2 regions of the Symbiobacterium terraclitae genome follow, and region 2 is predicted to be linked to the other one. Evidence: riboswitches for the same ligand, from Rfam matches in the RefSeq annotation. Region 2 holds a riboswitch; the other holds the start of a gene.
What was found. A riboswitch is a leader RNA that binds a small molecule or an ion and turns the genes downstream of it on or off. The one in region 2 is predicted to bind glycine.
Positions count from the first base shown of each region.

Region 1: it holds a riboswitch for glycine, as region 2 does, so the genes downstream of both, trxB (thioredoxin-disulfide reductase) here and gcvT (glycine cleavage system aminomethyltransferase GcvT) in region 2, are expected to answer to the same signal.

Region 1 is NZ_JAGGLG010000028.1:12,176-17,095, reverse strand. It holds gene J2Z79_RS14135 (glycine/sarcosine/betaine reductase component B subunit) at 1-525, opposite strand, end outside; gene trxA (thioredoxin TrxA) at 539-859, opposite strand; gene trxB (thioredoxin-disulfide reductase) at 891-2,123, opposite strand; glycine riboswitch at 2,187-2,281, opposite strand; glycine riboswitch at 2,290-2,395, opposite strand; gene J2Z79_RS14120 (hypothetical protein) at 2,506-3,075, opposite strand; gene J2Z79_RS14115 (argininosuccinate synthase) at 3,252-4,466, opposite strand; gene J2Z79_RS14110 (heavy metal translocating P-type ATPase) at 4,566-4,920, opposite strand, start outside.
Region 2 is NZ_JAGGLG010000013.1:16,427-21,346, forward strand. It holds gene gcvPA (aminomethyl-transferring glycine dehydrogenase subunit GcvPA) at 1-308, opposite strand, end outside; gene gcvH (glycine cleavage system protein GcvH) at 309-695, opposite strand; gene gcvT (glycine cleavage system aminomethyltransferase GcvT) at 736-1,863, opposite strand; glycine riboswitch at 2,004-2,112, opposite strand; gene J2Z79_RS09070 (DUF192 domain-containing protein) at 2,109-2,507, opposite strand; gene J2Z79_RS09075 (hypothetical protein) at 2,535-2,897, opposite strand; gene J2Z79_RS09080 (hypothetical protein) at 2,910-3,212, opposite strand; gene J2Z79_RS09085 (helix-turn-helix transcriptional regulator) at 3,193-3,447, opposite strand; gene J2Z79_RS09090 (histidine phosphatase family protein) at 3,746-4,324, opposite strand; gene cobD (threonine-phosphate decarboxylase CobD) at 4,321-4,920, opposite strand, start outside.

The DNA of each region.
Region 1 (4,920 bases), on a different contig from region 2:
CTCGTCGGGCTCCACCGTGCGGCCGGCCTCGCCCAGGTAGGCCGCGGCCTTCAGGCCCGCGATGCGGAGCGCGGCCTCGTGCTCGTGCTGCGTCAGCCCCTCCCTGGGGGTGGCGTGCACGGTCAGGTTGATCAACTGCGAGAACGGCGTGTACGCCGCGCCCGGGCCCGACATGTCGATCAGCCCCTCCTGGAAGCCGACGATCTTGCCGGTGGTCACGACGGCGCAGCCCTTCAGCACGTGCGTGCGGCCCTCCCCCACGGTCTCCACCTTGCTGGTGAAGCCGGGGAAGACCCCGCCGGGGCCGGAGACCTTGACCCGTGGCTCGATGACGTCCTTCACCGGGATGATCCGCACCGACTCGCCCGGTCGGGCGATGTCCAGCTCCACGGCGGTCAGCCGCTCGTCCTGCAGCAGCAGGGCGGTCAGCTCGTCCCGGTTGACGGTGAGGACGCCGCCCTCCACCCGTGTGGCGCTGCCGAAGCGCACATGGCGGATGTGGATGCGGCCCAGTTCCAGCTTCATACTTCCAGCCTCCTCACACCAGCCGTTTCAGCTCCGCTTCGATCGCCTCCGCCGTGCAGGCCTCGGCGCCCGCCAACTCCGCCACCTTCTGGCCGTCGCGGTAGAACTGGAACGTCGGCAGGCCCAGAACCCGCTGGCTGATGGCCAGCCGCCGGTTCTCCAGCACGTTGACCTTGGCGAACTTCACCCGGTCGCCGTAGGCCGCGGCCATCCGCTCCACCTCGGGCAGCAGCTCGCAGCAGGGCTCGCACTTGGGGCTCCACCAGTCCACGACCACCGCCCCCGGGGCCTGGAGCACCTCCTGCTCAAACGTCTCCTTGTTCACCTCCAGCATCCGTCTCTCACCTCCGTCGTCGCAGGTCTTGTCAGGTCCTTGCCGGTATGTGTCCCTCCACCCACTCGGCCAGATGGTTGAAGTCCTCCGTCAGGGTGGCCAGGGGGATACCCTTGTGGAAGAGCATGATGGCAGGCACGTCGCTCACGCCCAGCCGGTTGGCCGTGCGGGCCGACTTGTAGCAGTCGATGCGGGCGAGGCGCATCTGGCCGCCCAGACCGGCGACCACCTGCTCCGCCTGCCGCAGCACCTCGATGGAGAGCGGGACAGCGGGGCTCCAGAAGACGGCCAGCACCGGCTCCTCCGGCTCCAGGAGGTCGCGGTTCACCTGCTCCTCCTCGGCCAGGAACTTCTCAGCGGCGCATGCGGCGATGGCGCCGTCCGCGGCGGCGGTGACGATCTGCCGGAGCCACTTGCGGCGGGCGTCGCCCGCGACGTACACGCCGTCGATGCTGGTGGCCATCGTGTCCGGGTCGGCGATGATGTAGCCCCGGCCGTCCAGCTCGACGCCGGTGCCCTTGAGGAACTCGGTGCGCGGCACGGTGCCCACGAAGATGAACACGCCGTCGCAGGGCAGGACCGTCTGCTCACCGGTGGCCAGGTTCCGGAGCAGCACGCCGGTGACGATCTCGTCGCCCTGGATCTCCTCCACCACGCTCTGCCAGATGACCTTGATCTTGGGGGTGGCGAAGAGCCGCTCCTGGGCGGCCTTGTTGGCGTCCATGGTGCCCTCGGGGTGGATGCAGATCAGCGTGACGCTGCTGGCGAACTTCGTCAGGTAGATGGCCTCCTCCACCGCCGCGTCGCCGTTGCCGACCACGACCACGTCCAGGTCGGTGTAGAAGTCGGCATCGCAGGTGGCGCAGTAGGAGACGCCCTTGCCCCGGAACCGCCCCTCGCCCTTTACGCCCAGCATGCGGGGCTCGGCGCCGGGGGCGAGGATGACCGCCCGGGCCTCGTACTCGTCGCCCTTGCGGGTGCGAATCGTCTTGATGGGCCGGTCGAGCTCCAGCGCGGCGACGTCAGCCCGCACGATGGTGGCGCCCAGCGACTCGGCGTGGGCCCGGAACTGCTGCATCAGCGCGGGCCCCGTGGTGCGGCCGGCCCCGGGGTAGTTCTCCACCTCCTCGGTGGACGCGGCCTGGCCGCCCGTCCGCCCCTTCTCGATCAGCAGGGTCTTCATCCGGGCCCGGGCGCCGTAGATGGCTGCGGTGAGGCCTGCGGGTCCGCCGCCGACGATGACGAGATCGTAGCGATCAGCCATGGTACTCCTCCCCCATCGATGCTGCATTCCCATCCATGTGAAAAAGGGAACGACCAATCAGATGGTCGTTCCCCTGTCTCCCTGACCTGAGAGTTTGGCCCTGCGGGAGGCCTTGCTCCTTCGGTGCCGCACGCAGGCGGCTCTCCAGAGGGGGGGTTGCGCAGCGCGCCCAGCAACGGTCCTGATGCCTGAGAGTTTCACCGGCAACCCGACCCGATGCCGGCTTGCTCCTTCGGCGCTTCCCGGAGGGAAGTCTCTCCCGCCGCTGACCCCGAGCATATATTTACTTCACTTTCAGGTTATACGTTGGAAAATTGTCGGTCAACTGACCCGTTGGCTTCATTGGAATGGCTCGTTTGCGGGCAGGGGGTGATACCAAAGGTCACGTGCCGCGCTCACGCCCGGGGCGCGCGGTGAAGCCCAGGCCGTCGAGCACCAGGAACATCACCCCGGTGAAGAGGAAGAGCCAGCGGAACTGCTTCGGCATGTTGAGCCAGCGGGGGATCAGGCTGAGAAAGCCCAGCGGCACCGAGAAGCGGAAGAGCGATGCGGCCAGCGCTGGCAGGATCGGGTGGCCGGCCAGCCGGAGGGCGATGGCGGCGGTCGGCACCACCAGCGGCGAGAGCCCGGCCAGGATCCAGATGGGATCGAAGGTGTCGAGCAGGCGGCCGGCCCGGATCACCTGCGGGATGACGTGAAGGACGGAGACCATCGAGACGTGGGCCCAGGAGATGACGGCGAAGCCGGCGCCGATGATGAACTGGACGCCCGGCTTCACCTCGGGCTCCAGCATGATCGCCAGCTGCAGGAAGGACCAGGCCAGCAGCGCCGCCACCAGCCCGCCCGCAAAGTAGGGCAGGTGGTAGGGGTAGCGGAGGGTGTGAACCGGTGCAACGTAGGCCGCCAGCGCGCAGAGCGCCGTGAGCACGAGCCTGTAGTAGACGCGGGCCACCGGTCCCCCTCCTCTCTCGGCTGCCGGGTCGTGCCCATCCCTTTCCAGTTCGCCTCCGGACGGCGCTTTCCTGCCCGGACGAGGCAGGGCGCCCTCGGCGGGCTGCCGGGCGGCCTTAGGGGTGGCCTCCGCCTTCAACCCGACGCCGCCCCCGGGAGGGGGCGGCGCCTGCCTGGCTATGCTCCTGCTTCGTGCTTCTTCTGTACAGCGGCGTAGACTTTGGTGGGCAGCCCGAAGATGTCGATGAAGCCCTTGGCCGCCTTGTGGTCAAACTTGTCGGCCTTGTCGTAGGTGGCGAGGTCGTAGGAGTACAGGGTGTAGGGTGAGGTGCGCCCGACGCAGAAGGCCGTGCCCTTGAAGAGCTTCACCCGCACCTTTCCGGTCACCGTCTCCTGCGACTTCTTGATGAAGGCGTCGAGCGCCTCCTTGAGCGGGTGGAACCAGAGGCCGAAGTAGACGAGCTCGGCGTACTTCTGCTCGAGGCCCAGCTTGAAGTGGTGCAGCTCCCGGGGCAGGGTGATGGTCTCCAGCTCCTTGTGGGCCAGGGTGAGCACGGTCGCGGCGGGCATCTCGTAGACCTCGCGCGACTTGATGCCCACCAGCCGGTTCTCCACGTGGTCGATCCGGCCCACGCCGTGCGCGCCGGCGATGGCGTGGAGCTTCTCGATCAGCGTCACCAGGTCCATGGCCTCGCCGTTGAGCGAGACCGGCACGCCCTGCTCGAAGCCGATCTCGACGTACTCCGGCTCGTCAGGGGCCTGTGCGGGGTTGACCGTCCACTCGAAGGCCTCCTCGGGCGCCTCGGCCCACGGGTCCTCCAGCACGCCGGCCTCGCAGGAGCGGCCCCAGAGGTTGACGTCGATGGAGAAGGGGTTCTCCTTGCCCACCGGCACCGGGATGTCGTGCTTCAGGGCGTAGTCGATCTCCTCCTCCCGGCTCCAGCCCCACTCCCGGACCGGCGCCAGCACCTGGATGCTCGGGTTGAGCGCGGCCACCGAGACCTCGAACCGGACCTGGTCGTTGCCCTTGCCGGTGCAGCCGTGGGCGACGAAGTCGGCTCCCTCCTGCTCGGCGATCTCCACCAGCTTCCTGGAGATCAGCGGGCGGGAGAGCGCGGCGGAGAGATAGTACTTGGACTCGTAGCAGGCGTTGGCCTGCAGCGTCGGGAGGATGAAGTCGTAGGCGAACTCCCGCTTGGCGTCGTGGACGTAGCTCTTCACCGCACCGATGGAGAGCGCCTTCTGCCTGATGAACTCCAGGTCCTTGTCGTTGGCACCCAGGTCGAGCGCCAGGGCGACCACGTCAGCGTCGTAATTCTCCTTGATCCAGTGGATCGCAACCGAGGTATCCAGCCCGCCTGAATAGGCCAGCACGCACTTCTTCTTCGCCATGCTTCCGGCGCCTCCTCATCAGTACCCCTGCTCTTGGTGCATGATTATACTTCGTCATGTATAAGTATGCAATAGGGGTGGTGCAGATTGCCGGGAGATTCAGATCCCCCGCGCCTGCTCCACCCCCGGCAGGGGTGTGGGGAGGCTCCGCCGCCGGCCCGAGAGCAGGAGCCGCATGCCGTTGACGGCCACCAGGATCGTCGAGCCCTCGTGGCCCACCACCGCCAGCGGCAGGGTGAGCGCACCCAGGAGGCTCGTCGCCGCCAGGACGATAATCACGGCCGTGGCGAGACCCAGGTTCTGCGCGACCACCTGCCGGGTCCGGCGGCCCAGGCGGAAAGCGTCTGGCAGGCGCGCCAGGTCGTCGGCCATCAGCACCACGTCTGCGCTCTCCAGCGCGGCGTCGTTGCCGGCGCCGCCCATGGCCACGCCCAGCGTCGCCCGGGCGAGGGCC
Region 2 (4,920 bases):
TGGTACGGGGTGTAGGCCGTGAGGAACTCGCCGCGGCGGAGCACCGCGTCGACTGCGGCGGGCACGTAGTGGTCGTACGCGCCGCCGCCCAGGAAGCAGGCGTACTCCGCCGTGTCGGCGTTCTGCGCGGCCAGCTCCCGCAGGTGGGCCAGGATCTCCATCTCGGTCAGGGCCGGGGGCAGGTCCAGTGGCCGGTTCAGGCGTACCTCTGCCGGGATGTTGGCAGCGAAGAGCTCCTCGGTGGAACTGACGCCGATATCCCGCAGCATGGCCGCCTTGTCGGCCTGCGTAATCGGGATGTAGCGCATCTAGCCCTCCTTGGTGAACGCCTCGTAGCCCGCCGCGTCCAGCAGGCTGTCCAGCTCGGCCGGATTGGCGATCTCGATCTTCAGAATCCAGCCCTCGCCGTAGGGATCCTGGTTGATCAGCTCCGGCGAGCCCTCCAGCTTGGTGTTGACCTCGACCACCTTGCCGCTGACCGGGATGTACAGGTCGGAGACGGTCTTCACGCTCTCCACCACGCCGAACTGCTCGTTCTGCTTCAGCTCGCGGCCCACCTCGGGCAGCTCGACGAAGACCACGTCGCCCAGCTGGTCCTGGGCGAACCAGGTGATGCCCACCACGCCGACGTTGCCCTCAACCCGGATCCACTCGTGCTCCTTCGTGTACTTCAGATCCGCCGGAACGTTCGCCATCGTGCGCGTCCTCCTCGTGCCACGTTTTTCGACATGCCGCCTAGCGCTTGTGCGGCGAGCGGTAGAACGGGGTCTCGACGACCCGCGCCTTCAGCGCCCGGCCGCGGATGATGACCTCCACCTCGGTGCCCACTTCGCTGTGCTCCACGGGCACGTAGGCGAGGCCGATGTTCTTCTCCAGGGTGGGCGAGAAGCTGCCCGTGGTCACCTCGCCGACCGTCTGGCCGCCCACGGCCACCGGATAGCCCTGCCGGGGGATGCCGCGGTCGATCATCTCAATACCCACCAGCTTGCGGGTAAGCCCCCGCTCCTTGATCTGCGCCAGGGCCTCCCGCCCGATGAAGTCCACGCCCTTCTTCAGTTTCACGGCGAAGCCCAGGCCCGCCTCCAGCGGGTTGTGCTGGTCGCTGATCTCGTGGCCGTAGAGCGGAAGCTTGGCCTCAAACCGGAGCGTGTCCCGGGCGCCCAGGCCGCAGGGCAGGAGCCCCTCGTCCTCGCCCGCCTCCAGGAGCGCCTCCCAGAGGGCAGCAGCATCCCCGGCCTTCACGTAGATCTCGAAGCCGTCCTCGCCGGTGTAGCCCGTGCGGGAGAGCACCAGGGTCGGCACGCCGGCCACCGTCACGCCCATCTTGTGGGTGAACGGGGCCATCTCAGAGAGCACCGCACCCGGCGCCAACGGCTGGAGGATCTCCTCCGCCTTCGGCCCCTGCAGGGCGAGCAGGGCGATCTCGTCCGACCGGTTGACCAGCTCCAGGTTCCTGAGCCCAGCCCGCTCCCGGGCGACGTTGATCCACTCCCAGTCCTTCTGGGTGTTGCCGGCGTTGACCACCAGCCAGTACCGGTGCTCGCCGAGCCGGTAGACCAGGATATCGTCGACTACGGTGCCGTTCTCGTAGCACATCAGCGAGTACTGGACCTCGCCGACGGCAAGCTTCGCCGCGTTGTTGGTGCTGACCAGCTGGATCAGGTCAAGCGCCTGCGGACCCGAAATCTCGAACTCGCCCATGTGGGAGACGTCGAAGAGGCCGGCCGCCTGCCGGACGGCCCGGTGCTCCTCGATCACGCCGGCGTACTGCACCGGCATCTCCCAGCCGCCGAAGGGCACCATGCGCGCGCCGAGCTTCTGGTGCAACTCGTAGAGGGGCGTCCGCTTCAGTGATTCGTTCACCACCACACCTCGCTTTCACCTTGCTTAGTCTTACCAGCCAATGGGCGGCACTACTCCGCTTCCGGGGCGGCAAAAGGGGGACAGACCCGACACCCGGGCCCGTGCCCGCTGTGCGCCCTGTCCCCCGGAGGTTCAGAGTCCGTCCGGACCCGGTCGCCGCTGCCTGAGAGATTCTGCCCGCCCCCAGCCAGACCGGGCATTGCTCCTTCGGCGCCCTCCTCAGGGGAGGGTCTCTTCCGAGTCCATCATCCGTCTTTATGGGGATTGTCGGCAACAGTATTCCCTACGAAGACCCAAAAATCCTCCTCGGTGGACACCGCCAACCGGTCACCCGGACGGGTCTCCCCGGACGCCCCGGCGGGCAGCTCCAGCACCGCCCGCGCACCGGGAACCGCCGGGCTGATTCGCCACGGCGGGAACGACGCGAGGACGCGCAGGACCCGCCCTTCCCGGTCCAGGAAGAGCAGGTCGATCGGAAATCGCATGAAGTGGGTGTGCACCTGGCGGCAGGGCTCCAGCCAGAGCCCCTCGCCGGGGGCGAGGGCGGGGCGGAACATCAGGCCCAGGAGGCGCAAGCGAAAGGTATCAGCCCGGCGAATGCGGTCGCCCAGGACGAGGCCCCGGTTGAGGTTGCGGACAATCATCGTACGGCACACCCCATGGTCTCCCCTCTAGAGCCGCATGAGCCAGGCCTTCGGCTCGTACCGCGTCACGTCGTTCACCACTTCCGCCCGGATGGTGTTCACCACGGCCCAGACCTCCGTGACCCAGAAGGGCGCGTCGCGGATGGCGAAGCGCCGGTCTGCCTCGGAAGGGGCGTGGAGCGACAGGCGCCACTCGCTCTCCACCTGCCGCACCACCGCGGCGACGGTCCTGGTGGATTCGTCCACCCCCACAAGGTAGGTCGCGGCGGCGGAACCCTCCGGCGACCAGTCGACCTCCCCCGACCCGCTACGGCAACCAGCCGGGATGGGGACCACCTGTTCACGCCCGGTCGCCACGTGGCGGATGCGGACTGCCGCCCAGGGAGGCATGTCCGGTCCCCATCACCGGCGCAACAGGGCGAACCCGACCGCCATCGCTCCCGCAAGGCCGAAGGAGCTCAGGATGATGACGAAACGGTGGCGCGAGATCGTGTCATCCCGCACGCGGCACCAGATCCAGGCGAGCCACCCCGCCCCCAGGATGACGGGAATGTCCAGGGGAAACCCCCTGAGCGAGACCAGGTCCGGCCACAGTCCGTGAACCGCGAGGTCGGCCACCAGGAGCCAGGCCATCACCCTGTAGCCGAGGTTGCCTGCCGCGTTGTCGACGGCCACCGTGCGCTCATCAACATCGGGCTTTTTCATCACCTGTCACCTCCTCCAGGTAGAACAGTTCCGTAACCGCCTTCCCCAGGCAACGGGCCAGCACGAAGGCCAGGAGCGTGGAGGGGACGTACTGGCAGTTTTCGATGGCGCTGATGGTCTGCCGCGTGACGCCGGCCATGTCTGCCAGCTCCTGTTGCGACAGATGCTGCTCGATCCGCGCGGCGCGCAGGCGGTTGCGCAGTTCATACTTCGCCACGATCTCATCCTTCGCCACGATCTCATCACCCTTCGTGGCAATTGTACGAGAATCCAGCCGGAATGTAAAGTATACCGGACATAGTTCGGCAGAAAATCCCACTGACCTGGCGAACGAAGGGGTGTCCGGTCCACCCCTCCGCTCTCGTGGGCGGACCGGACCACACGCAGGCCCCGGTGAACTCAACAGACCCCGGGCACTCGGCGCTGGCGTGTCTGGCAGAACACCACACAGGCACCGGTATCAGCATCGCAACCTCCCGGCCGGCGTGATCAGACGAGGGCCGAGCACCGCGCGTGCTCGGCCCCCGTGCTTCCTACCCGCCGGGCCGCCAGATCGCCGGCTTGCCCAGGCTGCGCGCCCCGTCCCACTGAACCGTGACCACGCCGCCCGGCGGCACCTGCCAGTCCCAGAGGCCCGTGCCGGTCAGGTGGGCGAGCAGCGTGCGGATCACCCCGCCGTGCGTCACCACGACGGCGCCATCGCGCCGGGGAAGGGCTGCGAGGGCACGGCGGCGCAGCGACGATACGCTCTCCCCGCCGGGAGGAGACGCCCGCTCCGGGTCGGCCATCCAGGCCGCGAGCTCACCCGGCCACCGCCGGGCGATCTCATGGTGGGTCAGCCCGGAGAAGCGGCCGAAGTCGAGCTCCCGCAGCCGGGGGTCGGGCACAGGCGTAAGGCCCGTGGCCTCCCCGATGCGCCCGGCCGTCTGCAGGCACCGCTGGAGGTCGCTTGTGCGGATGCACGTGACGGGACACCGGCTCAGGTACCTGGCGGCCAGCCTGGCCTGGGCCTCCCCCGCCCTGCTCAGCGGGTGCTCCCCCCAGCCGATATAGCGCCCCTCGGCGTTGGCGGCCGTCTCTCCGTGGCGGACAAGGTACAGCGTGAACCTCACGGTCTGGCCACCTCCTCTGCGACGCGGCGCAGGTGGGCCACCAGCCGCTCGTGCTCCGCACGGGTGCGCACGGCCAGCCGCATGTGGAACGCGCTGAGCCCGGCGAAGGAGCGGCAGTCCCGGATGAGGATCCCCAGCGGCCCCAGGCGCTCCTGGATCTCATGTGCCGGAAGGGGGGCGCGCACCAGCACGAAGTTGGCCGATGGCGGGTAGACGACAAAGCCCGGCAGGCTGGCGAGTTCCCCGGCCAGGTAGGCCCGCTCCTCCCGCACCCAGCGCCGGGTGCGTGCCGCGTACTCCCGATCGTGCAGTGCCTCAAGCGCCGCGGCCTGGGCCGGGCCGCTCACGCTCCACGGATCCCGGGCCGCATCCAGCGCGGCCACCATCCACGGCGGGGCCACCGCGTAGCCCACGCGCAGGCCGGGCAGGGCGTAGAACTTCGTCAGGGAGCGGACGACGACAAGATTCCGCCGCTCCGCCACCCAGGGGATCACTGACCCCGCCTCGCCGGCGTCGGTCAGGTCGACGAACGCCTCGTCCACCAGCAGGGTCGCCCTGGTCCGCTCCGCCATCCGGAGCAACCCGGCCGGCGTGAA